4 regions of the Rhodococcus sp. NPDC059969 genome follow, and region 1 is predicted to be linked to each of the others. Evidence: riboswitches for the same ligand, from Rfam matches in the RefSeq annotation. Region 1 holds a riboswitch; each other region holds the start of a gene.

Region 1 (7,479 bases):
GCAACTTCGTCCGGATGTGGTGCTGATGGACGTGCGGATGCCGCTGCGCAACGGTATAGAGGCAACCTGGCACCTCCAGGCCGAGTGCACCGAACCGCCGAAAGTCTTGGTAATCACCACTTTCGAGAACGATGGCTACGTCACGGCCGCGCTCAGTGCGGGTGCGAGTGGCTTCGTGCTGAAGCGGCTCCCAGTCCCGCAGATCGCAGCGGCAGTACGGGTAGTGGCGGCGGGCGAAGTGATCCTGTTCCCTGCCGCGCTACGCCGGATGGTTACGCCCCGTCCATTGGTTTCCGCCGAGGCGTTCCCGAATGCAGCGCTGACAGCAAAGGAGGAAGAGGTACTGCGGTTGATGGCCACCGGGCTGTCCAACTCGGATGTTGCTCAGGTTCTGGTGGTGAGCCTGGAGACGGTGAAGACGCACGTTGGAAATGTGCTGGCAAAGCTCGGTGCTCAGAATCGAACGCACGCTGTCGTCATCGCCTACGAGTCTGGTCTGGTGGTCCCACGATCAGGCACCGATACGGAACCCTGTGCAGCTGGCGGTTGATTGCTTTTGCCAGCGTGACCCCGGTGAGGATTCGGCGACTGAACCCGCAGACCCGTTCCTCTTGTCCGTTCCTCTGACGAATGCCCTCGGGGGCGAAGTCGCACGACCGGTCACCAGTGCGTCCCAGGCACGAGTCGGGCAGCGCGTCGGCCGAGTTTGCGGATGCGCGAACGTGAATGATGCTGACGCGTCGGTGTTGCCGGAACGTCTGCCGGAGTTTCCTTGTCTACCTGACCCTTTGCCGCCGGAGAATCGGGGAAGGCCTGGTACATCTGGTTGAGGATCCGGTCCTTGGTGTGCGGTGCGAACAGGGTTCCCAGATCGCCCAAAGTTCCCAGTGGCACGTCGATGCGTTTGGGGCGGTCGATCAGCGCGCGGATCACCATTGCCGCAGCTTTTTCCGGGCTGGTGATCGGGCCGTTGTTGTATTCGCCGGTCGGAGCGATCATCGGTGTTTCGACCAGCGGCATGTGGATAGTCGTGAAAGTGATTCCGTCTGCCAGGGTTTCGGAGGCGGCTACGTCCGAGAAACCGTCGAGGGCAGCTTTGCTCGCCACGTAGGCCGAGAATCGGGGCGTCGCCGCTTGAACTCCCGCGCTACTGATGTTCACGATGTGGCCGAAGCGGCGAGAACGCATGGTCGGCAACAATGCCAGAACCAATCGCACAGCGCCGAAGTAATTCACGGCCATCGTTCGTTCGTAGTCGTGGAAACGATCTGTGGAGTGGTAGATACCGCGTCGGATTGATCGGCCGGCGTTGTTGACCAGCATGTCCACGTGATCATGTTCTGCCAGAATGCTTTTGATCGTGTGCTGGACCGATTCGTCGTCGGTGATGTCGCAGGGATAACCGAATGCCTTGCCCCCGGCTGATCGAATCTCCTGTACCGCGGCATCGAGTTCGTCGGTGCGGCGCGCGATCAGGAGAACGGTGGCGCCTTTCTGAGCGGCGGCAATGGCAGATGCCTTGCCGATTCCGGACGAGCCTCCGGTGATCAGAACTATCCGCCCGACGAGTGGTCCTTCGGGATGCTTGCGACGTGCGCGATTGGGATCGAGGTTTGCGCGCCAGTACTTCCACAACACAGTCGAGTACGACCCGAACTCGGGGACCGCCAGTCCCGATCCGGATAGGGCGGCAACGGTTCTCGCGGAGGTGAATGTCGGCGCCATCGTCATGTTGTCGAGTAATGCTGCAGGCATGCCGATGCGATCGAGGAAGACCTTCCGTGCCGATTCTGCCGAATCCATCGGCAACGGCGATACGAAGGGTTTGGCGATCACGCCCGGCAGGCTGAGTGCGGGCCGCGGCGCTCCGGCGGCCTTGGCGAGTCCGGCATAGATTTCGCGTACCGGTTGAGGTTTCGGATTCACGAGATGGAATGCTTCGCCGTCATGGCCGGGTACATGCATCAATTCGACGAGGGCGGCGGCCACGTAATCGACGGGCACCACGTTGGTCGCGCCGAGGTTGGGGATCGGGACGGGGAGTGCTGCAGGTAGTTTCGCGAGTAGCGCCAGTCCTGGGAACAAGTAATACGGACCGTCGATCTTGTCCATCTCTCCGGTGACGGAGTTACCGACCACGGCAGAGGGTCGATAGACACGCCAGGTGAGGCCTTCTCGTTCCCGAACGATTTTCTCGGCCTCGAACTTGGTTCGGTGGTACGGCGTGGGAAAGCCTTGACCGCAATCGAAATCGGTTTCGCTGAAGGTTCCCGGGTAGTCGCCCGCAACTGCGACTGATGACACGTGATGAAGAGTGGCTCCCAGCTGTGCGGCAAGGTCGACCACGGAGCGTGTGCCCTCGACATTCGTCGAAGCCTGCTCGTCTCCGGCGGTGATGTCGTAGATCGCGCCGAGGTGAAGGACGTGGTCGGCAGGTGGGGGAGAATCGATGCCCAACCCAGGCTCCGTCAGATCTCCAATGAGCGGATGCACGCGATCGCCGCCGGGAATTGCCGACACCTGTTCTTCGAGTTTGGCGACAGAACCGGCTCTGACCAGCACATGGATCTGAGCAGTTTGATCACGCTCGAGCAGGAGTGGCAGTGCAGCTCGTCCGAGAAATCCGGTACCGCCAGTGACGATGTATGTGGCCATAGTCGGTAACTTACTCCAAAGTAAGATCAGCGGCTAGAGGGAAACGAACATCAATGCGTCATGACCCCGTCCTCGGCGTCGAAGTCGATGCCCGCGGAGATGATTCCGGAGAACAAGAACGCGACGGCAAGCGCAAGAGCGGGGATAGCAAGGATCCATTCGAAAATTGTCATGCTCCAAGTCTGACGAAATCAGCTTCGGAGAACATCGCCCTGCGGAGCGATTTAGACGATCGGGCAGTCATCCTCGAGGACGACTGCCCGATCAGGGAAATCCACTAGTGCGCGATCAGTGGCCAGAAATCAGTGGCCCAAAATCAGTGGCCGATGCCGACCTTCGCATGAAGCTTTTTCATCCACGCGGGAGCCCACCAGTTCGCTTCGCCCATCAACTTCACGAGCGAGGGCACGAGCAACATGCGGATGATGGTCGCGTCGACGATCAGTGCGACGATCATGCCGACGCCCAGGAACTTCATCACCGACAGCCCGGACATCGCGAAGGCCCCGGTCACCACGATCAGGAGTAAGGCGGCAGCCGTCACGATGCGGCCGGTGCGCTCGGTTCCGAACTTGACCGCTTCCTCTGTCGTCGCACCCGCGTTCTTGGCCTCGACCATCCGGGACATCAGGAAAACCTCGTAGTCCGTGGACAATCCGAAGACCACCGCCAGGATGAGCACAACGAACGTCGCTTCCAGCGGAGTTTGACTGACCCCGAGGAGTTCGACGCCGTGTCCGTCCTGAAAGACGAAGGTCAGGACGCCGAAGGTGGTCGCGAGGCTCAGGGCTGCCATCAGCACCGCTTTGATGGGCAGGACCACCGACCCGAATGCAAGGAACAACAGGATCAGGGTGGATCCGACCATGATGAGGATCATCACCGGTAGCCAGTGCAGGACGGCGTTGTTGCCGTCGTCGACCATGGCTTGACCGCCGCCGACAAGCAGCACCGTTCCGTCCGGAGCGGAGATCTCTCGTAGATCCGTGACTGCGGCGCTCTGCGATTGGGGCGTGGATCCCTCGCTGTACAGCGCCTGAACCGCGATGAGTTGATTGGTGCTCGCAACCACGGTTGCCTGACCGATGCCCTCGACCTGACCGGCGGACTCGGCGATCGCTGCACCTTCGGCCGGGGTGAGAGTGTTCCCGTCCTCGGCCTGCAGGATCATCGTCGCGCCGTTTCCGGTCTGCGGGAAGTCGTTGACCAATGTATCCATCGCGACACGAGCGGGGTCGTTGTCCGGCAGGGCGGTGTACGAGAGCTCTCCCAGACGGGCGCCGAGCAGAGGCGAGGCCATCACGAGCAGCACGGCGACGATCGTCACCGAGACCGCCACCGGACGCTTCATCACCCACGTGACGACGCGGCCCCAGAATTTGCGCGAGCGTTCCTCGCCGCGTTGTGCCGCGTCCTTGCGCCACGTCAGGGCATTGATGCGGTGACCCAGAATGGCAAGCAGCGCAGGCACAGCAGTCAGCGACAGGACGGCCGCGCTCAGTACCGCAGCGATCGCGCCGAAGCCCAGAGATCGGATGACGGCCTGGGGGAAAACGAGCATGCCGCTGAACGCACAGATCAGCAGTAGACCCGAGAACATGACGGTGCGACCCGCCGTCAGAACTGTTCGCTGGGCAGCAGCTCCCGGATCCGAGCCTGAATTCAGTTCTTCACGGAACCGGCCGACCACGAAGAGTCCGTAGTCGATCGCCAGTCCCAACCCGAGAAGAGAAGCGACGTTGATCGAGAATGAGGACACATCGGTGATCAAGGTGAGGATCCGGAGAACCGCCAATGCGCTCAGGACGCTGAGTACGCCCACGAACACCGGAACCGCGGCAGCGACGACGCCGCCGAAGATGAAGACCAGCAGCACCAGAGTGATCGGAATGGCGATGGCCTCGGCAACAACCAGGTCTTTCTCGAGTTTGGTGTTGAATGCGACGCCGACGACGGTGTTGCCCGCGAATTGTGCCTCGGCGCCTTCGACTTCGAGCTTCGGCAAGAGATCGGCGAAAGTGGCCGGCGTGACTCCCGAGTCCGGTGCCAACGTGATCGCAACGGCGCCCATGGATCCGTCGTTCGAGAGCAGACTGGCCTTGGCCGCCGCGTCCGTTCCCCAATACGACTTCACCGACGCCGTCGGCACTTCCGTTTTGAACTGGTCGACCGCGGCCGTCACCGCCGGCCCGATGTCGTCCAGGGTCTTACCGTCGGTGGGTGAGTAGATCGCGATGATGTCCGGGGTCTGCGGTCCGAGATTGTCCTCGATGATGTCGGCGACCTTCGCGGAGTCGCTGCCCGGATCGATGAATCCGCCCTGGCTGAGCTTGCCGAACACTCCGAGTCCCCACACTCCACTGATGAGAACTATCAGAACCGCGAGGCTCAGTACCCACCATTTCCGGGCAACGACGGTTTGGGCCCAGCGTGTCATGTATCAACTCCGGTGTGTGGGGGCGTCTGGCCAGATCGACTGTAGTGGGCGTTTGGTCTTGAATCGGAAACGTCATGCATACTGCTCGAAGCACTTGCAAGCCACGCGTGTGGGGGAAGCCGGTCCGAATCCGGCGCTGACCCGCAACGGTAGGTCGATTCTCGGTAGTCACCGAGCGTCGGCAAGCCCGATTACCCACCGCGCGGTGTGCGACATCCATTCGTCGTGGTCTACGAAAAGGAAGTCCAGCAGGAGCTCTGGCCGAGGATCAGCGTGCGGGCGGAGTTGTCTGTCGGATTCTCATTCGTGGCTCAGAGCCCTTACGAGGTCCCCGTGTCACTTCAGTTCTCCCCGTCCCGTGCCGCCGCCGTTCTTGTTGCGGTCGCCTTGGTTTCGGCAGGTTGTTCCAAAGGCCAGGAATCAGAGTCAGCGTCTGCTGCGGAATCCTTCGCACAGCCGGTGTCCGTGACCAACTGCGATCGCGAGATGACGTTCGATTCGCCGCCGCAGCGCATCGTGTCCTTGAACGGACACGTCACCGAAGCCCTTATCGAGATCGGCGCGGGTGATCGGATTGTCGGTCGGGCGTACAGCGACAACCCACCAACTGCTGAGACGGCCGATCAGTTCAACAGCATTCCCAGTCTCTCCGACACCTTCCCCAGCATGGAGCAAGTCCTCGACGTCGATCCCGACTTCGTGGTCGGAGGAATGACCAGTGCCTTCAACGAGAAGCAAGGGCGTTCACGAGACGCCTTCGGCGAGCGAGGAATCAACACCTTCCTCTTCTCCGAATACTGTGGCACCGGTTTCCCCGACATCGGATTGCTCGAGAACGACTACACACAACTCGGTCGACTCCTGGGCGTCGAAGATTCGGCCCGCGAGGTAGCCGAAGAGATCAGCAGTGGTCTCGATTCCGTCCGCGCATCGGTCGGGGACGCAGCGCCGGTGCCGACCTTCTTCTACGACAGCGGTGACCAGGTTCCGACGACAATCGGCGGAGTCGGCGTCGGTCAATTGGTCGCGGAATACTCCGGTGTCTCGAACATCTTCGCCGAAGGGACAAAGCCCTACATCGACGCATCGTGGGAAGCTGTTGCCGAGCGTGCACCCCAGGCGATCGTGGTCATCGACTACGGCGACAAGACAGCCGAGCAGAAGATCGACTTCCTCCGTGCCCAGCCGTTGATGGCGACCACCCCTGCTGTGCAGCAGAACCGGTTTGTCGTGGTCCCTCTCGCGGACCTGTTCGAGAGTTCGCGGTTGGTGCGTTCGGCACAGACCATCGCGACGGCCTTCCATCCGGGCGCTGACGCGGCGAAGTGACTCGCACGCGTTACGGGTACGGCGCCCTGCTCGTCGGCTTGGCGTGCGCCTTGGCGATCGTACTGGGGTTGGCCGTCTCCTTGGGATCGGTTCGCATTCCCGTCGGTGACGTGTGGGCGATAGTCGGAGCTCGTTTGGCGCCAGGGACTTTCGAGACATGGTGGACCGCGGCGCGGGAGTCGATCGTGATCGATTCTCGCTTACCGCGTGCCCTCACGGCTGCGGTGGTGGGTGCCTCCTTGGCGATGTCGGGTGCTGTTGCTCAGGTTGTCACACGGAATCCTCTTGCCGACCCGTATCTGCTCGGAGTTTCGTCGGGTGCGGGATTCATGGTGGTGCTCGTGTCGGTGCTGGGTTTCGGCGCCGGCCTCCTCGGGGTTTTCACGATTCCGGTCGCAGCATTCGTCGGGGCGATGATCCCGTTGTTTCTCGCACTGCTGATCGGCGGCCGGTATCCGCAGCCGACCGCGATTATTTTGGTGGGTGTCGCGCTCGCCCAGATATTCTCGGCGCTCATCACCTTTTGCATCCTGGTGTTGGCCGACGATCGGCACGTGGCGTCGGTGATGCACTGGCTCGCCGGCGGATTCGGAGATGCGCGATGGTCGACGCTGATCTTCCCGACAATCACACTGGTCGTCGTCGGCACAGCCCTTCTGTTCAGTTCGCGATGGATGGACGTGTTGCAGACCGGTGACGACGGGGCTGCTGCACTCGGTATGAACGTCCGACGGTTCCGTGTCTTGTCCTTGCTCGCGGTCTCCGTACTGGCGGGCGCAGCAGTCAGCGTTGCCGGTGGAATCGGTTTCATCGGTCTGCTGATCCCGCATCTGGCCGGCTTCATCGTCGGCACCAGAGCAATTCGACTGCTCCCTGCTGCAGCCCTGCTGGGCGCCGTCGCGATGGTTGCCGCGGATACCGCTGCGCGCTCGGTGGCGCAATCCACTGAAGTCCCGGTCGGGGTGATCACCGCCCTCGTCGGTGCGCCGATTTTCGTCTGGATGCTCTACCGGCAGTATCGGAGGCTCGAACAGTGACACAGGCCAGAACAGTGACAC
Region 2 (7,479 bases), on a different contig from region 1:
GTCGCAGGGTTCACGAGCTCGAAAGTCTCGACGCCGAAAACAGTTGCGACCACCGAGGTGGTGAGTACGTCGGAGGGATGACCGAAGGCTTTGGCAACTCCGTCCGCGAGCACGAGTACCCGATCGCACACTGCTGCAGCCAAATCGAGGTCGTGCAGTGCCATGATCACCGTCCGGTCCAACGACCGGACCAGATCGAGCAGTTCGAGTTGATGCCGGATGTCGAGATGATTGGTCGGCTCGTCGAGGATGAGTACGCCGGCGTCCTGCGCGAGTCCCCGGGCAAGAAATACCCGCCGACGCTCTCCACCGGAAAGCGTGTCCATCGAAGAGAATCGGTGCTCGATCATTCCGACCTCGCCCAGAGCACGATCGACGACGGCATTCTCGTGCTTTCCGCCGACGCTCCAGGGCTTTGCGTGTGGGGTGCGCCCCAAAGTCACGTATTCGTGAACCAACAGGTCGGCGGGACTTTGCTCTTCCTGCGCCACAAAAGAAATGGCTTTGGCCCGCGAACGCGCCGACATCGCGTGCACGGACTCGCCGCCGACGCGAACGTCACCGCCGGCGATCGGTCCGAGACCGGCGAGAGCACGCAAGAAAGTCGACTTGCCTGAACCGTTCGGACCGACCACACCCACCACTGCACCGGCGTCAGCGACGATGTCGACGCCCTTGACGATGGTTCGACGGTCGATGCGAACAACTACTCCGGACGCAGTCAGAGGCAGTGCACGGGCGCTCACGAACTACCACCGAAACGGTAGCGCCGACGGCCGAGAAGCAGGAGAAACAGCGGGGCACCGATCACCCCGGTCACCACGCTCAGCGGGATCTCTGTCGGCCGCAACGACGTCCGCGCCACGACGTCGACCCACACCAGGAACGACGCCCCGATCAGCGCTGCCGCCGGCAACACCACTCGATGTCTGGCTCCGACGATCATGCGTGTCACGTGCGGTATGACCAAGCCTACGAAGGCGATCGCACCGGACACCGCAACCATCGTGCCGACCAACGCCGCCAGCACTCCGAACAACACGTTTCGAAGGGTTCGGATGGGAATACCCAGGGAAGCCGCGACGTCCGGCCCAGCCGCCAGTGCGTCCAACCAACCGTGCAGCGCGAACACCGCTGCCGTCAGCAGGACCACAACGATGACCGGCGCCCACAACTTGTCCCAGGAGGCACCGGCCAAACTTCCCAGGAGCCAGAACAATACGGACTGCGCAGCCTGGGAGTCGTTGGTGCGCAGGACCAAAAAGCTCGCGATCGCCGACAGCGCGGACGCGGTAACAGTCCCGGTCAGAACCAATCGCAGTGGAGTGATGCCGCCTTGCAGCGTCGCGATGGTGAAGACGAGAATCGCAGCTCCCAGAGCTCCGATCATCGCACCGAGGCTGAGCGCCCATACTCCGGCACCGGCGAACAGTCCGGTGGTGATAACGGCGGTGGCACCGACACTCGCGCCGGACGACACTCCGAGCAGGTGGGGATCGGCGAGAGCGTTACGGACGAGGGTTTGCACCACCGTACCGGCGACGGCAAGACCAGCGCCGACTGCCAGACCGAGCAGCACCCGAGGTGCCCTGATCCCCCACACGATCGCAAGATCCGAGCGTGTGACGGCCGGGCCTCCGAAGCGCGAGTGCACCACGTCCACCACGGTGGACACGGGGAGCATCTCGGATCCGAAGGCCAACGCGCACACAGCCGAGACCGCGGTGACGACCAGCAGAATGGGCAGCACGATACCCGGACTGAGTCGTCCTCGAGGTGCACCAGCCTTCGGCGAAGGCAGGTGGGTAGGTGGAGACAGAGCTCCGCCAACAGCATTCATGGTGTGACCGATCCATCCTCGTGGCATGACACAACGTCAACGAGGGTGGTATCTGGCTACGGTCGACGCGTGGACGACCTCACAGTGGCGGGACCGCGCCGGAATTGCACCGACTTCCCATTACCTCGATGATGACGTCAGAACCATAACGGACTGTGGTCACCATTCCGCACACCGGATCAGGATTCCGACGCGATCATCGATCTCGCCTGCCGCACGACGGCTTCCGTTCGCACTCGAAGTTCTTCGGGTGAATCCGATTCCAGCACAACCCGATGCACCTGGCTGTCCACGGCAGTCACAGTCAGCCGCGACGTCAGCAACGCATCCTCCGCACTGAAACCGCGGCTCTGCAAGTACTCCGAAAAACCCAGTACCAGTTGCCGATTCATTCCTTCGACCTGCTCGATGAGCTCACGCGTACGCGGAACCTGATCGTAGAGCAGGTGAAAGAACTCTCGCGGCTTACTGTTCACTTCGACCGCGCACTCCACCAACATCCGGACGGCCTCGTCCGGGGTGAGCTCACGCTCGACGATGTCGGCAAGGCAGAGCGCAAAACTCTCCCGCGCAGCACTCACGTGACGGTTCGCCAACTCCGAGAGGATCTCGTACTTGTCGCCGAAATACTGGTAGAGCGAGCCCACCGACACCCCTGCTTCGTCAGCGATCCGGTTGGTGGTCGCTGCCATGGCTTCCGAAGCGAAAACGCGAGTAGCTGCCTCCAGGATCGCGTCGTAGGTAGCCCTCGAGCGCTGCTGGGAGGGCCTTTTCCGCCGAGTCGACACGGTCCTCCGATGCGAGTTGTCAGCCGCGACGCCGATACCGAGAATTGTGTAGGTGACCAGCGCCGATTACTCGAAGTTTATGCCCGACCGGTACACCGACCACATGCCGGCGCCGACCCCGACGTGGTGGGAGTGGAACGGCAACACCGTCCACGTCGCACGGGCCGTGGTTCCAGACGCGCCGGTTCGTGTTCTCGGCATCCACGGCGCCGGCGGCTACTCGGGCGCGTTGTGGCCGTTCGCCGGGATCGGCGTGAAACTCGGAGCCGAAGTCCTCTTCCCTGACCTTCCGCTGTACGGCGACACCGTCGTAGCCGATCCCGCCGGCGTCCGGTACGAGCAGTGGGTCGATCTTCTCTGCGATCTCGTCCGAGCAGAGAAGGCAGCCGACGATCGGCCGCTGGTGTTGTTGGGAGCCAGCATCGGCGGTCTGCTGGCCTACGAGGTGGCCGCGCGGACCGGTCTGGCCGACGCCGTCGTCGCTACCTGCCTGCTCGATTCCTCGGATCCATCGGCCAGAGCTGCCGCGGCGCGGTTCGGCCCGATGGGTGTCTACGGCGCTCCCCTGATGCGCCGCACCGAACAACTGGTGGGCCGTATCCGCGTGCCCATCCGTTGGGTCGCCGACGTCGCGAACATGAGCAGCAATCGGGAACTCGCGACGCTGTGTGCGACGGATCCGCGCGGCGGCGGTGTTCGGGTGCCACTCGGATTTCTCAGCAGCTACTTCTCGTTCGAGCACACCGCGCCCGAATCATTTCGCACGACACCCGTCCTGCTCACCCACCCGGCCGACGACCGATGGACACCGCCCGAGCTGAGCCTGGAGTTCCTTCGCCGCATCAACGCACCCACCGAATCCGTGATGTTGGAAGGGTGCGGGCACTTTCCCGTCGAAGAGCCGGGCCTGACGCAGTTCTACGACGCCGTCGCCACACTGCTGCGCTCCGTCGCCGAGCGTCACCGCACGAAACCGTCGTCACCCGCCTAGCCTGAGAATCGTGAGCACCGAAACGGAAGCATCGGCCGACGAGAGCACCACGACGGTCGTACTGGCGTTTGCGGCGAACGCACTGATCGCCGGGGCCAAGACCGCGGCCGCGATCGTCACCGGATCTGCCTCGATGGTCGCCGAGGCCACCCATTCCTGGGCCGATACCGGCAACGAAGTGCTGCTGCTGATCGCGAACCGCCGCTCGAAACGGGTTCCCGACCGAGACCAGCCACTCGGCTACGGTCGGGAGGCCTACATCTGGTCGATGTTCGCTGCTCTCGGACTGTTTGCACTCGGCGCGGGTGTCTCGATCACCCATGGCATCCAGGAACTGTTCCATTCCGAACCGGCGTCCGACTTCGGTGTCGCCTACGCCGTCCTCGGCGTCTCGTTCATCCTCGAAGGCATCTCGTTCCGGCAGGCGTACAAACAACTCCGAAACGAAGCGTCCGCCGTGAACCGCGACGTCATGACCCAGGCACTCAACACATCCGACCCGACGACTCGGGCCGTGTTCGCCGAAGATGCTGCGGCACTTATCGGTTTGGTCATCGCGTTCGTCGGTGTCCTGTTGCACCAGATCACCGGTTCACCGATCCCCGACGCCCTCGGCTCCATCTTCGTCGGCATACTTCTCGGAGTCATCGCGATCATCCTGATCGATCGCAACCGCCGATTCCTGGTGGGCGAAGAGGCCTCACCGACGCTGCGGGCAGCAGCCGTCGAAGCCCTCTCCCAACTACCAGAGATCAACCGAATCACGTTCTTGCGCATGGAATACCTCGGGCCGCGGCAGGTGTATCTGGTGGCAAGCGTCGATCTGGTCGGTGACTACGTGGAATCGCGAGTGGCTCACACGTTGCGCGAACTCGAACGCTCACTCGAGCAGAGCCCACGTGTCGTGCGGGCGATCCTGACCCTCTCGACCCCCGAAGAACCGTCGATCACAGTCTGAACTTCCGGCCGGGCGATAGGCTCGGGCGATGCGCACACTGATCGCGATTCTGGCGGTTCTGGGATTTGTCGTCGGGGGAATTCCCCTGGTGGGCAGTCTGATCGACGTGATGACCAGCCCTGACGAGACCATCGTCTATCAGGGTTCCTACGTACCGTTCCGGGACGTGCAGATGGCTCGGGACTACGAGTCGACAATAGCCACCGCCTACGAACCCTTAGACGGACCGCGCTGGCTCGTCCTGGCCTGCTATCCCTTGATCGGAGCAGCATTGGGCGCTGCGACGGCCGTCGTACTGGGACGTCGCGGATGGCACCTGACGCGAGCCTGAACAGACGCCGATGGCCACCCGCCGTCTACACGAGGGTGGCCATCGAAGAAGGAGTGCTTCAGATGTACATCGCTGGATCGATGTAGCTGTTCGGGTCCACCAATTTCTCCTTGGTGGTCCGTGGCCGCGCCACCGCCGGGATACCCGTCGCGATGGATTCGGCCGGAACATCCCTGGTCACAACGGCGTTGGCGCCGATAGCGCTACCTTCGCCGATGACGACGGGCCCGAGGATCTTGGCACCCGCACCGACCGTGACCCGGTCACCCAGCGTCGGGTGGCGCTTGACCTGCTCGAGTGAGCGGCCACCGAGAGTGACGCCGTGATAAAGCATCACATCGTTGCCGACCTCGGCCGTCTCCCCGATCACGACGCCCATGCCGTGGTCGATGAAGAACCGTCGACCGATGGTGGCACCGGGATGAATCTCGATGCCGGTGACGAAGCGTGTCATCTGCGAGAGCACTCGCGCCGGGCCGCGTAGCGCAGGGACGGCCCACATGCGATGCGCAACCCGATGTGCCCAAATGGCATGCAGCCCTGAATAAACGAGCGCGTTCTCCACATTGCTGCGCGCGGCAGGATCCTGACCGCGCGCAGCCTGCAGGTCCTCGCGAATTGTCCCGAGGATACTCACAAGTCTCAGTCCCGGATGTGTTCGAACAGCGGGGTGGAGATGTAACGCTCGCCGAAGTCGCACACGACAGCCACGATCAGCTTGCCGGCGTTTTCCGGACGCTTCGCCAACTCGAGTGCTGCCCAGACGATGGCGCCGGACGAGATGCCGCCCAGGATGCCTTCCTTGGTACCGAGTGCGCGAGCGACCTCGATGGAATCGGGGAACGAGACGTCGATGATCTCGTCGTAGATCTCGCGATCGAGGACGTCGGGCACGAAGTTCGCGCCGATTCCCTGGATCTTGTGGGGGCCGGGCTGGCCACCGTTGAGGATCGGCGAGTCGATGGGCTCGACGCCCACGATCTTGACCTCGGGCTTGTACTTGCGAAGGGTGCGTCCGACGCCGGTGATAGTGCCGCCGGTGCCGATGCCGGACACGAAGATGTCGACGGCGCCGTCGGTGTCGGCCCAGACCTCTTCGCCCGTCGTTGCCTCGTGGATGGCCGGGTTGGCCGGGTTCGCGAACTGGCTGGCCGAGACAGCGTTCTCGGTCTGCTCGACGATTTCCTTGGCCTTGGCAACTGCACCGGCCATGCCCTCGGAGCCCGGGGTCAGCACGATCTCGGCGCCGTATGCACGAAGCATCACTCGACGCTCGGTGGACATGGTCTCGGGCATGGTCAGGATGACCTTGTAGCCGCGAGCAGCACCGACCATGGCAAGGGCGATACCGGTGTTACCACTGGTGCCCTCGACGATGGTGCCACCGGGCTTGAGTGCACCGGACTTCTCGGCGGCATCGATGATTGCCACACCGATCCGGTCCTTGACGCTGTTGGCCGGGTTGTAGAACTCGAGCTTGACGGCAACCTGTGCGTCCAGGCCCTCGGTCAGACGGTTGAGTCGCACGATCGGGGTGCGCCCGACCAATTCGGTCACGTTGTTATAGATCCCGCTCATATCTGGTCCTCCTGAGGATCGAGTGTGTCGACCCGCTCGATTCGCTGATCACTGCTTAACGGCTGAACTGCATAACGGCTACAGGCAAGGGGCATACAGACGACCGATGCCGCATCGGTTCATCAAATTGAACCAATGCGGCATCAGGCCACTACATACGGGGGCGGTTTATCAGGCCAACCGCTGCTTCAGAGCTTCGAACTCGTCACGAATGCCGGTTGGAAGCTTCTCGCCGACGAAGTCGAACCACTCTTCGATGAGCGGGATCTCCGCCTTCCACTCGTCGATGTTCACCGCGAGAGCCTCGGTGATGTCGGCGTCCGACACGTCAAGGCCTTCGATGTCGAGTGCCGATCCGGTGGGAACGACGCCGATCGGGGTGTCGATGCCCGCAGCCTTGTGCTCGATACGCTCGACGATCCACTTCAGGACGCGAGAGTTCTCGCCGAAGCCTGGCCACAGGAAGCGTCCGTCGTCGCCGCGGCGGAACCAGTTGACGTAGAAGACCTTGGGGAGCTTGGACGCGTCCGCGGACTTGCCTAGGTCGATCCAGTGCTGGAAGTAGTCACCGACGTTGTAGCCGAGGAACGGCAGCATCGCCATCGGATCGCGGCGAACCGTACCGACCTGGCCTTCGGCTGCTGCGGTCTGCTCGGAGCCGACCGTTGCACCCATGAAGACGCCGTGCTGCCAGTCGCGAGCCTCGGTGACCAGCGGAACCGTCGTCTTGCGACGTCCACCGAACAGGATTGCCGAGATCGGCACGCCCTCCGGGTCGTCCCACTCGGGAGCCATGATCGGGCACTGCGACATCGGGGTGCAGTAACGCGAGTTGGGATGAGCCGCATGGGTGCCCGACTCGGGCGTCCACTCGTTGCCCTTCCAGTCGATCAGGTGCTGCGGGTCGCCTTCGAGGCCCTCCCACCAGACGTCACCGTCGTCGGTCAGAGCGACGTTGGTGAAGACCGTGTTGCCCTGGTCGATGGTGCGCAT
Region 3 (7,479 bases), on a different contig from region 1:
GCCAGTCGCCTACATCGCCGTCAAACTGATCATGGCAATGCTGCTCGGGCTCGTCTCGATTCTCGTGGTCTACGCCGTCGGCTCGTTCACCTCCGCTCAGATGGACGGATCACTGTGGTTCACAACAGCATTGATCGCGTGGCTGGGATCGTCGATCTTCGCGGCGTTCGGCCTGTTCATGGGATATCTGCTGCCCAGCGAGAACGTCATGCAGTTGCTCGGGCCAGGACTGGCCCTGCTCGCCTTCGGCGGCGGACTCTTCGTGCCGCTCGAAGACGGTTCGGTATGGGCGAGCATCGCGCAGTTCACACCGATGTTCGGCATCAACGCCCTCGCCCACGCACCGCTGACGGGCAATAACATTCACTGGACCTGGATCGTCAATATCCTGGTGTGGTTCGCCATCTTCGCCGGCGGAGCGATCTGGCGATTCCAACGAGATACGGAGCGTGTGTAGTTGTCGGAAACGACTGACCGAAACGATTCCGTCGCATTGCCGCGACGGAATCGTTTCGGCGTTCTCTTCGCGGCGGTCTGGATGGTGTTTCTCGGCGGACCGCTGATCGAGGGATGGAATCTGCGCGACGAACTGCGCGGCTGGACAGGGATTCTCGCGACGATCGCCTTCGGTGCGCTCTACCTCTACACCTTCGCCACAACGCAGCAGCGGCGACGAATGACGATGACTCGGCCGACGATTCGCGAAGCTGCACTGGCTCTGACCGCCTTGACCGCATTGGCCGCTGTGATGATCGTCAGCGTCGGGCCGACGGGATTGGCAGCGGCCCCTTATCTCGCGGTGACAGCGGTGACGCTGCTCCCGACCGTCGCGGGCGGCATTCTCGCCTTGGTGTTCGCGGCCTCCGTGGAGATAGTGAGCCTCTCGTCAGGGTGGGGAAATTACTCCGGCCTCTCACTCGGTGTCTGCGCGGCCGCATTTGCGACATGGGGCATCATGTCGCTGATCAGCCGTAACTTCGCCATGCTCCATGAGCGCGAAGAGCAGGAGCAGCGAGCGATCATGGAGGAGCGAACGAGGATGGCGCGCGATCTGCACGACATACTCGGGCACTCACTGACCGTCATCACGATCAAAGCCGAATTGGCCAACCGCTTACTGGACGTGGACATCGAACGCGCGCGCAGCGAACTCGACGACCTCGAAAGACTCTCTCGCGACGCGTTGGCAGACGTCCGCTCGGCAGTCGAAGGATTTCGTGGGATTTCGCTACCCGTCGAGATAGCACGTGCGCGAGAGGCATTGCGTGCGGCAGGGATCGACGACGAGGTGCCGAGCAGTACCGACATGGTTCCTACGCGCCTTCGTGAACTCTTCGCATGGACGATCCGTGAGGGCGTGACCAACGTGGTTCGACACAGCGGGGCAACACACTGCCGGATCACGGTCGACGAGAAAAGCGCGACTGTCGTCGACGACGGACACGGGGCCGGGTCGGTGTCTTCCGGCAACGGACTGATCGGATTGCGAGAGCGAGCCGGTGCGTCGGGCGCACGAGTGGTCATCACTCATCCCCAGCCGCAGGGGTTTGCACTTCAGGTAGTCGAACAGGAGAAAGTGTGAGCAACCAGGGCGAGCGGGCATCCATACGGCTGCTCTTGGCGGACGACCAGGCACTCGTGCGAGGAGCGCTGGCCGCGCTGCTCGATCTGGAATCCGACCTGTCCGTAGTGGCCGAGGTCGGCCGCGGTGACGAGGTAGTGGCCGCCGTTCTCGAGCACCGCCCGGATGTTGCGCTTCTCGATGTCGAGATGCCTGGCATGGACGGGATCGCCGCGACGGCAGCCCTTCGCGAGGCAGCACCCGACACCCGAGTCCTGATCGTCACCACGTTCGGACGTCCCGGATTTCTTCGCAAAGCCCTGCACGCCGGGGCCGGCGGGTTCGTCGTCAAGGACACGCCCGCCAGGCAGCTTGCCGACGCCGTCAGACGTGTCCATGCCGGATTGCGCGTCGTCGATCCCACCCTTGCGGCCGACAGCCTCGTCAGCGGCGAGTCGCCCCTGACAGAACGTGAGACCCAAGTCCTTCGGGCCGCACACGACGGCGCACCCGTGGCAGCCATCGCTTCGGAACTCTTCCTCTCCCCGGGAACGGTTCGAAATCATCTGTCGGCCGCGATGGGTAAAACCGGTGCCACGACCCGTGCCGAAGCCGTCAGAATCGCCGAGGCGAACGGCTGGCTCTGATCAGAACGGGAGAGAACCCGCTTCCCGGCAAATAGTTCGCCGCTCGTTCATCGATGGCAATTTGTCCAGATCACTCAAAGTAGGGACCTTATACCCTAGGGATTTGCCCAGAAAACTACCCGGTCACGCAAGTCCGAAACAGCTAATCGTTCGATAACTGGCTATGATGCAGTTAATTGAATTGACGGAGCCTGTGTAACGGGGAAGGGGCGTCTCATGTCGAACCAGTTCAACGATCGATTGAACTCGCTGTTCGAGACTGCCGACTTTCACGTCACCAATGCGATGGTCGTTCGCGGCATGACCGAGTTCGGTTGCCGCATTTCGACTCCGTATCTGTCACAACTGCGCACCGGCGTCCGAACCAATCCGTCACCGGAAGTGGTCGCCGCCCTCGCGCACTTCTTCAACGTCCATCCGGACTACTTCTACGCCCCGTCCGACCACACTCCGCCCGCCATCTCCGGTGGCGAAGCTGACCTTTCTCTGCTCGAACAGTTGCACAACGTGCGCCTGCGAAACCTCACCTCGCGAGTCGTCGACCTCTCACCGTCGTCGCAGGATCTGCTCGTGGAAATGGCGGAAAATCTGCGCTCCTCGGAGAATCTTCCGCGCGTACCACCGGACTCGAATTCCTACATGTCTCGCGCCTAGTGCTTCGTCGACTCTCCTTGACTGCTCAGGGAGGGTTGGCCTTATGCTGGTCGATGCAGCTGGTTCGCCCGGCACGGTCATGAGGAGCCCCGAAGACCGTTCCCGGCGTCGAAGCCCCGTCAGCGCAAGCTGTCGGAGTGAGAGGGAACCCGGTGAAAATCCGGGACTGTCCCGCAGCGGTAAGCAGGAACGACCGCCGTTTATGTGCACTGGGCATCCGCCTGGGAAGCGACGGCCAGTAGGTTCGATCCAACTCGATCGAGTGCCCGCGAGTCCGAAGACCTGCCGACTGTGTCGGGCACGCCGTGCCCGACGGTCCACCGCCTCGTGGAATGGGCGTGTAGATCTCCATCGGACCTCGTGTGCGGTGCGGGCAGTGCTGCCCGCCGAAACTCGAGGTCTCGTGAGGTGTACCCGTCTGCCGGCAGTGGCCATCAATGCATTGGCAATCTGGAGAAACTCCGTGACAACGACATTCACTTCGACCGTGCTGGGCTCACCGCGCATCGGTCCTCATCGAGAACTCAAGCGGGCAACCGAAAGCTACTGGGCGGGGCGCATCGACGCCGACGCCTTGCAGAGCGTGGCCCGTGACCTCCGTCGGCAGGGCTTGGCCGACCTCCGTGACCTGGGCCTCGACTCAATCCCGGTCAACACCTTCTCCTTCTACGACCAGATGCTCGACACCGCAGTTCTTCTCGGCGCACTACCCGATCGCGTCGCGCCCGTCACCGATCCGTTGGACCGCTACTTTGCAGCTGCCCGTGGGACGGACACCATTGCGCCGCTGGAAATGACGAAGTGGTTCGACACCAACTACCACTACCTGGTGCCGGAGATCTCACCGTCCACCACTTTCGAACTCGACCCGTCCAAGGTCTTGTCCGAACTGGCAGAAGCGCTTTCCGACGGCATTGCGGCCCGCCCGGTCGTCATCGGACCGGTTACCTTCCTGCTGCTCTCGAAGGCTGTCGGCACAGACGAGCCGCTGCTCTCGCGGCTCGACGAGCTACTCCCCCTCTATGCGGACCTACTCGGCCGGCTCGTGAAGGCCGGTGCAGGGTGGGTCCAGCTCGACGAACCGGCGCTCGTGGGCGATCGCACCGACGAGGAGATCGAAGCGGCACGCGCTGCGTACGAACAGCTTTCGGCACTTTCGGAGCGACCGTCGATTCTGTTGGCGTCGTACTTCGGTTCGCTGCGTGACGCGTTGCCTGCACTTGCTTCGACCGGCGTCGAAGGATTTGCCGTCGATCTGGTGGCCGGTCAGGATTCGATCGGCTCCGTACCTGAACTCGCCCGCAAACTAATCGTCGCCGGAGTGGTCGACGGACGAAACATCTGGCGATCGGATCTGGACTCGGCACTGAGCACATTGGGCGCTCTGCTGGGGAGCGTCGATACGCTTGCCGTCTCCACGTCGTGCTCTCTGCTGCACGTTCCGTACACGCTCGACGCGGAAGCCGGGGTCGACAAGGCACTGCGCTCGTGGCTCGCGTTCGGCACCGAGAAGGTCAAGGAAGTAGTCACTCTCGCAACCGCTCTCACACAGGGTCGGGAATCGGTGGAGGACGAGTTCGCTCTGGCGCGAGCGGCCGCCTCGACCCGCAAGGACGATCGCAGACTCAACGACGCGAGTGTTCGAGGCCGTCTCGACGCCGTTCTGAACTCGGCGACCGGTCGCGCGCCCGCCGCCGAGCGTCGCGCTGCCCAGGAAGAGTTGCTCTCTCTTCCGCCGCTCCCCACGACGACCATCGGCTCGTACCCGCAAACGTCGAAGATCCGTATCGCTCGCGCGGCGCTGCGCAAGGGCGAGATCGACGAAGCCGAGTACGTCAACCGTATGCGCGCCGAGATCGCCGAAGTTGTTGCGCTCCAAGAAAAGCTGGATCTCGACGTCCTTGTTCACGGTGAGCCGGAACGCAACGACATGGTCCAGTACTTCGCGGAGCAGTTGGACGGGTTCTTCGCCACCGCCAACGGGTGGGTCCAGTCGTACGGCACCCGCTGCGTGCGTCCGCCGATTCTGTACGGCGACGTCTCGCGTCCGAAGCAGATGACCGTCGACTGGATCACGTACGCACAATCGCTGACCGACAAGCCTGTCAAGGGCATGCTCACCGGGCCCGTCACCATCCTTGCCTGGTCCTTCGTCCGCGACGACCAACCGCTTGCCGACTCGGCAAATCAAGTCGCACTGGCCATTCGAGACGAGACGGTCGATCTGCAGGCCGCCGGAATCGGAATCATCCAGGTCGACGAACCCGCACTACGTGAACTACTCCCGCTGCGTGCGGCGGACCAGCCCGCCTATCTGGACTGGTCCGTCGGCGCTTTCCGGTTGGCCACCTCGGGCGTCGCAGATTCCACCGCGATCCACACCCACCTGTGCTACTCCGAGTTCGGAGCGGTGATCGGTGCCATTGCCGGTCTCGACGCGGACGTCACGTCCATCGAGGCGGCGCGATCACACATGGAGGTGCTCGACGATCTCAGTTCGGTCGGGTTCGACCTCGGCGTCGGCCCGGGCGTCTACGACATCCACTCACCGCGTGTGCCGAGCGTCGACGAGATCGCCGAATCACTGCGTGAGGCACTCAAAGCTGTTCCGGTCGAACGGTTGTGGGTCAATCCGGACTGCGGTTTGAAGACCCGCGGCCCGGTCGAGGTCGAAGCGTCGCTGCGTAACCTCGTCGAAGCCGCGAAGTTGGTCCGAGCGGAGCTTTAGGGGCAAAGCCCCTGTGCGCCTTTTTGGTAGTGGGCACTACCAAAAAGGCGCACGGGGGTCAGCTCAACCACGTATTGCCGAAGAGCAGAATTCCGTCCGCACTCGGCGTCACTCCGTGCACGTTCTCGCGCCACGGAATGAAGACCTTGCCGGAGTTGACCACAGCCATCGGCGCCGTCTCGTTGACTACTGTCTGGATGTCGTCGATGACGGCTCGACGCTCTTCCTCCCCCGACGCCGTCTGCAGTTTGCCGAGCAACTCGTCCATCCGAGCGTTCTTGTAGCCGAGGATATTCGACGGCGACTCACTGAACAGATTGCCGTACATACGCACGAACGGTGACTCTTCGAGAACGTTGAACGCGAAGTAGGACACGTCGTAGTCGTGCTTGGCATACAGCATGGAGATCAGATCGTTGATGCTGGTTGCGTAGGTGATGTCGACCGTGAAACCCACTGCCTGCAAGAGCGACTGAAACGTCAGCGCGCTGCGTTGCGTCGCCGGGTCGTTCATTCCGACGTAGGTCAGTTTTCCGTCGTAACCGTCGGCCTTCGCCTCGGCCAGATACTTCTTCGCAGCCTCGGGATCGAAACCGTTTCCCGCCACCGAACCGTGCCATTGCGACCACGACGCGAACATGTCTGTGCCAGGTTCGCCGAAGCCGCCTTGAACCCGCTCGTTGAACGTATTCGGATCCACCGCAGCGACGATCGCCTTTCGCACACGCTCGTCCTTCGCCGCCCGATCGTCGCGCTGATTGATCGCCAGGACACCGGCCATGCTGGCCGAGTACACAAATCCCGGATCGCCGGCTTCGAAAGCCTCGTGAATGAAATCGGGAGACTTCAGATAGGCAACCTGAATTCCGTCGGTGTGTAGGCCCTCCAGTTTGCTCTTCTCGTTGACAATTGCCGGGAAGCGCAACTTCTCGAGATACGGCGCCCCGTCCCAGTACGTCGCACGGGCAGCGAGCACCAATTCGTCCTGGGAAGCGAACTTCTCGACGGTGAACGGGCCTGCTCCGACCGGGACGAAAGTGCCGGTTGCCATCGACGAGGGTGCGACGATCATGCCCGGGCCAGTGGTGAACATGATCGGGAACTCGTCCCACGGCTGCGCCAAGGTGAAGACGACCGTACTCGGATCCGGTGAATTCATCTCGCGCACAGCGGTCTTCCACACCAGCGCGTGAGTTCCCTTCTTCTGCAGATAGTGATCGATGCTCCACAACACTGCTGCACTGTCCATCGCGGTGCCGTCGCTGAAGGTGACACCGTCGCGCAATTTCAGTGTCCACACCGTGTTGTCGTCGTTGGCAGACAAAGACTGCGCCATGTGGGGAACATATTCTCCCGCAGCGGTGTCGAAGCGCATCAAAAGGTCGTAAATGGCTGCCATTTCGCTACCACCGGTAGCGCCGCCGTCCTGACGGTCTGCTGGGTCGAGACTGCTGATTCCGTTGTACGTCGCAAACGAGACCGTGCCACCCGAGCGTGGCTCTCCCCCGTCGTTCTGGTCGCCGACAACTCCGGCCGTCACGTCCGATGCATCCGTGGTCGTACCTTGGCCGCTACTCGCACACCCGGTCACCACCAGTGTCGCCGACGCCAGGACAACCATCCAGATTCGAGCGCGAGCTCGGTACGAGCGCTTCATTGCGACTCACTTTCACAGTTCACGGACACGTCGATCTCATGGATCCAACACCCGACAGATTTGTGAGTGAATTCTAGGTAAGGACTCATTCTGTGTCTGCGATTTCGCAAAGCTGAGACGATGATTCACAATATTGACGAGGAAAAGAGAATCGAATTCTAGATGTCTCTGGTCCGCTGAACACCAACCAGATGGCATCGTCGAGCCTTCCACTGCGCCTCGGCGAACTGAT
Region 4 (7,479 bases), on a different contig from region 1:
CAATCGAGCGCATCAAGGTGTTGAAACTGTTGGCGGCGGCAGTGGCGGACGGTGGTACTGCGCCCATGATGAGGGCGGGCATGGAACCGTACGCAAGACTGATACCGGCATTGGCAATACAGGCGACGATCACCAGTCCCCACGTCGAGCCCATAAGCAGCATCGAAGACCCGTAACCGAGGGCGAGTACGAGCGCGCCTGTGATTAGTGTGAACTTCGGTCCGCGCACTGCGGAGAGGCGTGCGCCGAGCGGAGAGACCGCCATCATCACGAATCCGGGTGGTGCCATCCACAATCCCATGGCCAACATCGACTGTCCCATACCGTAGCCGGTGGACTCAGGCAGCTGAAGCAGTTGCGGGATGATCAAAAACTGTGCGTACATTGCGAATCCAGTCGCGATGGAAGCGATATTGGTCAGTAGCACCTGCGGTTTCGCCGTGACGCGTAGGTCGACGAGCGGGTCGTCGGTGCGTCGTTCGAACCAGATCCAGGCGAGAAGCACGATGATCGTTGTCACGAACAAGCCCACGGTGATGCCGCTGGTCCATCCCCAGCTGCCGCCCTTCGATACGGCCAGGAGGAGGGAAATCAAGCCGACTGTGAGCCCGACCGCGCCGATCAGGTCAAACCGTCCGCCGGCCTTGTGTATCGGAGTTGGCGGAACGAAGAACCAGGTCAGGATCAGAATCAGCACACTGAATGCCGCCGATCCCCAAAAAAGAACCCGCCAGCTCGCGTTCTCGGCTACTGCTGCGGCGATCGGCAGGCCGAGTGCGCTGCCGATTCCCATGGATGAACTCATCAGAGCGATTGCAGAATTGAGTCTCTCCGGCGGAAGCAGATCGCGCAGTGCGCTGATGCCGAGCGGGATCAGACTGACGCAGATGCCTTGCAATCCGCGCCCGATCACCATCGGAACCAGCGAACTAGCGGTCGCGCAGATGACCGATCCGACGATGAGCGGGATCGTGCAGATCAAAATCATCTGTCGCTTGCCGTACAGATCGCCGAGGCGACCGGCTATCGGTGTGGCGACGGCGCCCGCCAGCAGAGTTGAGGTGACGACCCACGACGCGTTCGATGCCGTCGTGTTCAGCAGTTTGGGTAGATCTGCGATCAGCGGGACGACAAGCGTCTGCATGAGTGCGGCGACGATGCCGATGAAGGCCAGTACGCCGACGAGTCCACCAGGTCGGATGCCGGGGGCTGGCAGCTCGGCGGTAGCGCTCACACGTGCCATGCGTGTCTCCTGTGCGGGTCGAGGGTGGTTGGCGATGAGAAGGATTTGCATCATCGAAGCGGTTTGAATCGTACATACCGTTGCATACTTCAACTAGTTATGTGATCGAGGGATTGGTCACATAGGGCCGGATTGCAACAGGCTGCAACGCTTGTGACCGAGACCACTTGTGCGATGTGCTGTGTGTCACATTCACAAACAAGGAGAAGTGATGACGCAAACCATCGATTCCGCAGTCGCCCCAGAGGTGAAGGCGACGGCGGTGACACCTCAGGAGCGCGTCGACGCCTGGCTGGCGGATTTCGAATCGGCACTCGCCGCTCGTGACATCGAGCGTGTTGCAGACAAATTCGCGCTCGACAGCTTCTGGCGAGACTTGGTGTCGTTCACCTGGAACATCAAGACTGTCGAAGGTCGCGAGCAGATCGCCGACATGCTCTCCGAACGTCTCGACGACACCGATCCTTCAGGATTTCGGACCACCGAGACACCCGACGAAGCCGACGGCGTCACGTCGGCCTGGATCGAATTCGAGACTGCTACCGGGCGTGCGCACGGGCACCTTCGCCTGAAGGTAGATGATCGGCGGGCAGGAGCGGAGCGACCCGGGGAATATGTCGCTTGGACCCTCCTTACGTCGCTGCAGGAGTTGAAGGGGCACGAAGAAGGCAAGGGCACTCGCCGGCCGCGGGGAGCGAAGCACGGTGCAGATCCGAACCGCGTCACGTGGGCCGAGCAGAAGGAGATCGAGGACCGCGAACTCGGTTACACCACACAGCCTTACGTCGTGATCGTCGGCGGCGGCCAGGGTGGTATCGCGCTCGGCGCCCGGATGCGTCAGCTCGGAGTTCCGGCCATCGTGATCGACAGCCACGAGCGACCCGGCGATCAGTGGCGTGGACGTTACAAGTCCCTGTGCCTCCACGATCCGGTCTGGTACGACCATCTGCCCTACATGCCGTTCCCCGACAACTGGCCGGTGTTCGCGCCCAAGGACAAGATCGGTGACTGGCTCGAGATGTACACGAAGGTCATGGAGGTTCCGTACTGGAGTTCCACGACCTGCACCTCCGCGTCGTTCGACGAGAAGACGCAGGAATGGACCGTCGAGGTCAACCGCAACGGCGAGAAGCTGACGTTGCGTCCCAAGCAGTTGGTGATGGCGACCGGTATGTCCGGCAAGGCCAACGTTCCGACGTTCCCCGGCCAGGACAAGTTCCTCGGCGATCAGCACCACTCGAGCAAGCACCCCGGACCGGATCAGTACGTGGGCAAGAAGGTCGTCGTGATCGGGGCCAACAATTCCTCGCACGACATCTGCGGCGCTCTGTGGGAGAACGGCATCGACGTCACGATGGTGCAGCGCAGCTCGACGCACATCGTGAAGTCGGATTCGCTGATGGATCTGGGCTTGGGTGATCTGTATTCGGAGCGCGCCCTCGCTGCCGGAATGACGACGCACAAGGCCGATCTCACGTTCGGTTCGCTGCCGTACCGGATCATGCACGAGTTCCAGATCCCGGTGTACGACGCAATCCGTGAGCGCGACAAGGACTTCTACGATCGCCTCGAGAAGGCGGGCTTCGAGCACGACTGGGGCGACGACGGTTCGGGCCTGTTCATGAAGTACCTACGACGCGGCTCGGGTTACTACATCGACGTCGGTGCGGCCGAACTGGTTGCCAACGGGGACATCAAGCTCGCGCACGGCAACATTCGTGAGCTGACCGAGAACAGCGTGATCCTCGAAGACGGTACGGAATTGCCTGCCGACGTCGTGGTCTACGCGACCGGCTACGGCTCGATGAACGGCTGGGTGGCGGATCTGATCGGGCAGGACACCGCGGACAAGGTCGGCAAAGTGTGGGGCCTCGGCTCGAACACGACCAAGGACCCGGGACCGTGGGAAGGCGAGCAGCGCAACATGTGGAAGCCGACGCAGCAGGAAGCGCTCTGGTTCCACGGCGGCAATCTGCATCAGTCGCGGCATTACTCGCTGTACCTCGCGCTGCAGTTGAAGGCGCGCTACGAGGGCATTCCGACGCCGGTGTACGGGCTGCAGGAAGTGCATCATCTGAGCTGAAAAAACTGCTGTGCGCCTTTATTAACCGCCCGCGGTTAACAAAGGCGCACAGCAGGTTCAGCGAAGGGCGTACTTCTTTGCCACGTCGGCGTTCTTGGTCGCGCGCTCGGTGAGGAAGGCAAATGCCAATCCGAGTACGAGCCACAGTGTCGCCTGCGTTGCGAGCGAGGAAAGTCGGAACTCCCACAGCAGAGTTGCCGGGAAGTCCTCGCCCACCTCGTTGATGCCGGGAAGCGAGACGTAACCGATCGCGACGATCACCAGGAACGCAGCCACCGGAGCGGCGATGCGCACACTGAGGAACTCGTGTCCGGAAACTGCCTTTGCTGCAGCTGCCGCCGCAGTGACGGACAGCAGTCCGAGAATCACGGCCGCCAACCACAGGAGTGTCCGCTGGTTGATGGTGTCCGGATCTCCAACGGCCGGCGGGTTGGCCGGGTACTTGAAGAACGGCACCGCCTCGATGGCCAGCCAGCCGCCGACGGCGATGGTGATCGCCAACAACGGCCCGGACATTCCGGTGAGTCGTCGCGCGTAGTTGGCGACGACCGAGAAGATCGCGCCGAGTGCGAGTCCGGCCAGCGCTGTGGCCAGGAACAGCCCGGCGCGCTGCCCGTCGCGGCTCACCAGTGGTTCTTCTTCGTCACCGTGTGAATGCCCAGCGGCTTCGCCGGCATGTTCTCCAGCGGCACTGTTGGCTTCTTCGATCGCAATGGCAGCGTTGACGTGGGGTTCACCCAGCACGAACGCAACACCGCCGGCAAGAATGCCCGCGATCAAACCAGCCAACAATCCACGAATGAGAAGCTTCGTGAAACTGTCGACTAGTGGCACGGCAGGCCCATCAAGTGGCGTCCGTCGTGCATCAATTCATGCATGTACATGCCGGTGCGAGAGATCGCGCCCTGGTCGAATCCGACCAGGTAGAGAGCCAGCATCGCGAACAGAACGACTGCAGCGGCGAGGAAAGCAAGACGAGTCGAATCGATCGACGTATCGGGAGAATAGGCGAGAGCCATCGAAGCCTCCTGGGATTTTCGCGTCCCCTAGGTCCATGCGATGGCCGAAGTGTCTGGCTGTCGAATAGTCGTGCCGAAAAAGGCACTTCACCTCGAATTACAGTGGCGCGACCGCTCCGGGCTTTCACCGGATTCCTGTCGGACCATCGCGTTTACATGCGAACTTTTGCACTACTGCCCGCACCGTGTCAACGCGTGAAGCCGAGATGACCGTCGATTGTGCCCGCACGAGCGGGCACAATCGTTCGAGATCAGCTCTTGGCGGCGACGTCCAGGACAACTTCGAACTCGAGCAACGACGCACCCGAAGCGACGGGCTTCGCGCGTTCGCCGGAGTGTGCTTCGCGGGCCGGACCGTCACGCCAATCGGCGAACGCCTGCTCGGACTCCCACTGCGTCACCACGAAGTAGCGGCTTTCGCCGGCGGTGGGGCGGAGAAGCTGGAATCCGAGGAAGCCCGGGGAGTTCTCGACTGCGTGAGCGCGTGCTGCGAAGCGCTTCTCCAGTTCGGGGCCGGCGCCCTCGGGGACCTCGATTGCATTGATCTTCACGACTGCCATGAAAGCGACATTACCCGTGTACCTTCACCGCGTACCGTGACACTCGTGTTGCATGACGAAGGTGGAACGGGACAGCCGATTCTGTTGTTGCACGGACTCATGGGCAGTTCCCGAACGTGGCGTCGCCACGTGCCGTGGATCCGCGAGTTCGGCCACGTCTACACCTTCGACGCCGCCGGTCACGGCAGGCCGGCGCCGGCGGAACTGACTACCGAGGCATTCGTCGAGGACCTGACATCGGCCGTTTCCTCCATCGAAGGTCCGATGATCGTGATCGGTCATTCGATGGGCGCTCTGCACGCGTGGTGCTTCGCCGCTGCGCATCCCGAGAAGGTGTGTGCCCTGGTCCTCGAAGACATGGCCCCGGACTTTCGCGGACGCACCGCAGCGGATTGGGCGCAGATGATTTCGGCGTGGCCGCAACCGTTTGCTTCCGAGGACGCGATGAAGGAATTCTTCGGCCCCGTCGCCGGCCAGTACTTTCTCGATTCCTTCGACCGCCGCGACGACGGGTGGTACCTGCACGGTGACGTCTCGACCTTCCGCGACATCTCGGAGGAGTGGGGCACGCGGCACTTCTGGGATCAGTGGAAGGCGATCGAGGCGCCGACTTTGCTCATCGAGGGGGAATTCACCATCACCCCAGAAGGACAGATGCGAGAGATGGCCGAGCGGCCGCAAACCCGGTACGTACGTATTGCCGACGCCGGTCACCTGGTCCACGACGATCAACCGCAGCGTTACCGCGACGTCGTGACGGAGTTCCTTCAGACGGTGAGCTGACTGCGGATCGACGAGCCCACCTGCTCCAGTTCGACGGCTCGTCTGGCCAGGAGTCCGGCAGCGAACTTCGCCTTGTCGCCGCGATGGCGGGGGACGACGTGCAGGTGCGAGTGGAACACGGTCTGGCCCGCGGCGCGACCGTCGTTGACCAGGAAGTTGACGCCGTCTGCGGCGATGTCGCAGCGCCGTAGAGCGCCGGCGATGAGCGTCCCGACGCGGAACATCTCTGCGCCCTCATGGTTTTCGAGAGCATCGAGGTTTTCTGCATGACGCTTGGGGACCACCAGAGTGTGTCCGCGACTCACCGGTCGGGCGTCGAGAAATGCGAGAGTCGTCTCGCTCTCGTGAACGAGAATCGCCGGCTCGGTCAGTGCGACGATCTTGCAGAAGACGCAGGTATCGGTGCTCATGTCTACAGAATGTAGTCCGAATCAGATCCGATCCGGGACTACAGCAGGCGCAGTTGACGTGCCTTCGTGATCGCTTCGTTGCGGTTGTGTACGTCGAGCTTCTTGTAGAGAGTGCGTAGTTGAGTCTTGACGGTGTTGACGGAGACGTACAGTTTGTCCGCCATCGCGGCCGACCCCATTCCGAGCGCCAGGAGTGAGAGGACCCGCTGTTCGCGTTCGGTCAGCTCCACGATGTGCACGAATTCCGGAAATGATTCAGCTCGAGGCATTTTCGCGAACTCGGTGAGCGCTCGCGAATTCGACTTCGCCATCGATTCGAGTTTCTCGACGTCTGTCGATGCGATGGTCGCGAACGAACGCAGAAGTCCGGTTTGCTCCGCGATACTGCACGCTCTGGACCATTCCTGAGCGGCGAGGCGTGGCTCACCCAATTCGGAGTGTGCAACCGCCTGCACCAGAAGCGATTCCATCTGAGCCCGCGGATAGGATTCGCCCGACCAGTCGAACTGGTGACACAGCGCCACGGCGGCCTCGTTCTGGCCGATCCGTTGGCGCAAACGTGCCACCGACGCGAGCGTCCACGGGTTGGCTGCAGGATCAGCGATATCCTTGGCCAGAGCAACTGCCTTGTTTCCCTCGCCGAGTGCGAGCAGGAGGTCGATCTCCGCGGATTGCAACAGAGGAAGCGCGAAAGATGTAGCCGTGTACTGCATGGAATGCGCTTCAATCGCATTGTGGAGCAACGGCAGAGCGGAAGATGCAGTGCCCTGAGCCAGGGCGAATTGGCTGTGCGCATAGACGACGAACGCCCACAGTTCCTCGACGTCGGACGGAACGCCGAGTTCGGTCAAGGCGATACGTGCGTCATCGAAGTCGAGCGTGTCGAGAGCGGTGAGAGCCCGTGCGGTCAAGCCGGCGATCTTGACCACAGGTTCGAGCCAACCTCCGGGGTCCGGATGCTTCTGCTCGAGTTCGAACCAATGTGTGGCCTGTCGCGGCTCACCTGCCAGCGCCCAATTCAGCGCGGCACTGCCGGCAGAGTTGCGAGCGATGAAGTCGACTCCTCGAGACAGGGCACCGTGGTACGCCATTCGAGCTTTGATCGTGGATTCGGTGAGTCTGCCGCTCAATTGAAAATTGATCGCCCATTGAAGTCGCATGAGGGGGAGTTGTGCGCTGACGGTCTCCGGGTTGTTCTCCAGCGCACTGCGACTGAGGTGAGCCAGGCGCCTGGTGGTCTCTGCCGCGAGTCCGTACTCGCCGGCGAGCCTGAGCATGATCGATTGGACACAGCCGATGCTGAGGGCGTCTTTCGCCTCAGCCGCGGCGCCGAGTTTCCACAGTTCGGCGGGCGATTCGGGCAGCGAGTCGACGATACTCG

The links. A riboswitch is a leader RNA that binds a small molecule or an ion and turns the genes downstream of it on or off. The one in region 1 is predicted to bind cobalamin.
Region 2: linked by a shared signal. The riboswitch ahead of ACFWAD_RS21625 (FecCD family ABC transporter permease) and the one ahead of ACFWAD_RS15590 (ABC transporter substrate-binding protein) in region 1 are both predicted to bind cobalamin.
Region 3: linked by a shared signal. The riboswitch ahead of metE (5-methyltetrahydropteroyltriglutamate--homocysteine S-methyltransferase) and the one ahead of ACFWAD_RS15590 (ABC transporter substrate-binding protein) in region 1 are both predicted to bind cobalamin.
Region 4: linked by a shared signal. The riboswitch ahead of ACFWAD_RS18315 (CbtB domain-containing protein) and the one ahead of ACFWAD_RS15590 (ABC transporter substrate-binding protein) in region 1 are both predicted to bind cobalamin.

What each region holds. Positions count from the first base shown of each region.
Region 1 covers NZ_JBHWUF010000004.1:382,297-389,775, reverse strand. Annotated here, with positions in the region: gene ACFWAD_RS15610 (response regulator) at 1-550, shown strand, start outside; gene ACFWAD_RS15605 (SDR family oxidoreductase) at 661-2,655, opposite strand; gene ACFWAD_RS15600 (hypothetical protein) at 2,706-2,828, opposite strand; gene ACFWAD_RS15595 (MMPL family transporter) at 2,972-5,092, opposite strand; cobalamin riboswitch at 5,164-5,310, shown strand; gene ACFWAD_RS15590 (ABC transporter substrate-binding protein) at 5,426-6,421, shown strand; gene ACFWAD_RS15585 (FecCD family ABC transporter permease) at 6,418-7,458, shown strand; gene ACFWAD_RS15580 (ABC transporter ATP-binding protein) at 7,473-7,479, shown strand, end outside.
Region 2 covers NZ_JBHWUF010000008.1:145,875-153,353, forward strand. Annotated here, with positions in the region: gene ACFWAD_RS21620 (ABC transporter ATP-binding protein) at 1-746, opposite strand, end outside; gene ACFWAD_RS21625 (FecCD family ABC transporter permease) at 743-1,750, opposite strand; cobalamin riboswitch at 1,866-2,003, opposite strand; gene ACFWAD_RS21630 (TetR/AcrR family transcriptional regulator) at 2,020-2,532, opposite strand; gene ACFWAD_RS21635 (alpha/beta hydrolase) at 2,681-3,619, shown strand; gene ACFWAD_RS21640 (cation diffusion facilitator family transporter) at 3,630-4,577, shown strand; gene ACFWAD_RS21645 (hypothetical protein) at 4,606-4,908, shown strand; gene epsC (serine O-acetyltransferase EpsC) at 4,967-5,545, opposite strand; gene cysK (cysteine synthase A) at 5,551-6,486, opposite strand; gene ACFWAD_RS21660 (phosphoenolpyruvate carboxykinase (GTP)) at 6,658-7,479, opposite strand, start outside.
Region 3 covers NZ_JBHWUF010000002.1:92,378-99,856, reverse strand. Annotated here, with positions in the region: gene ACFWAD_RS09370 (ABC transporter permease) at 1-457, shown strand, start outside; gene ACFWAD_RS09365 (sensor histidine kinase) at 458-1,582, shown strand; gene ACFWAD_RS09360 (response regulator) at 1,579-2,208, shown strand; gene ACFWAD_RS09355 (helix-turn-helix domain-containing protein) at 2,425-2,862, shown strand; cobalamin riboswitch at 2,966-3,167, shown strand; gene metE (5-methyltetrahydropteroyltriglutamate--homocysteine S-methyltransferase) at 3,326-5,590, shown strand; gene ACFWAD_RS09345 (ABC transporter substrate-binding protein) at 5,649-7,247, opposite strand.
Region 4 covers NZ_JBHWUF010000006.1:157,487-164,965, forward strand. Annotated here, with positions in the region: gene ACFWAD_RS18300 (MFS transporter) at 1-1,243, opposite strand, end outside; gene ACFWAD_RS18305 (NAD(P)-binding domain-containing protein) at 1,455-3,326, shown strand; gene ACFWAD_RS18310 (CbtA family protein) at 3,384-4,160, opposite strand; gene ACFWAD_RS18315 (CbtB domain-containing protein) at 4,151-4,345, opposite strand; cobalamin riboswitch at 4,370-4,508, opposite strand; gene mhuD (mycobilin-forming heme oxygenase MhuD) at 4,597-4,905, opposite strand; gene ACFWAD_RS18325 (alpha/beta fold hydrolase) at 4,951-5,688, shown strand; gene ACFWAD_RS18330 (HIT family protein) at 5,673-6,098, opposite strand; gene ACFWAD_RS18335 (LuxR C-terminal-related transcriptional regulator) at 6,137-7,479, opposite strand, start outside.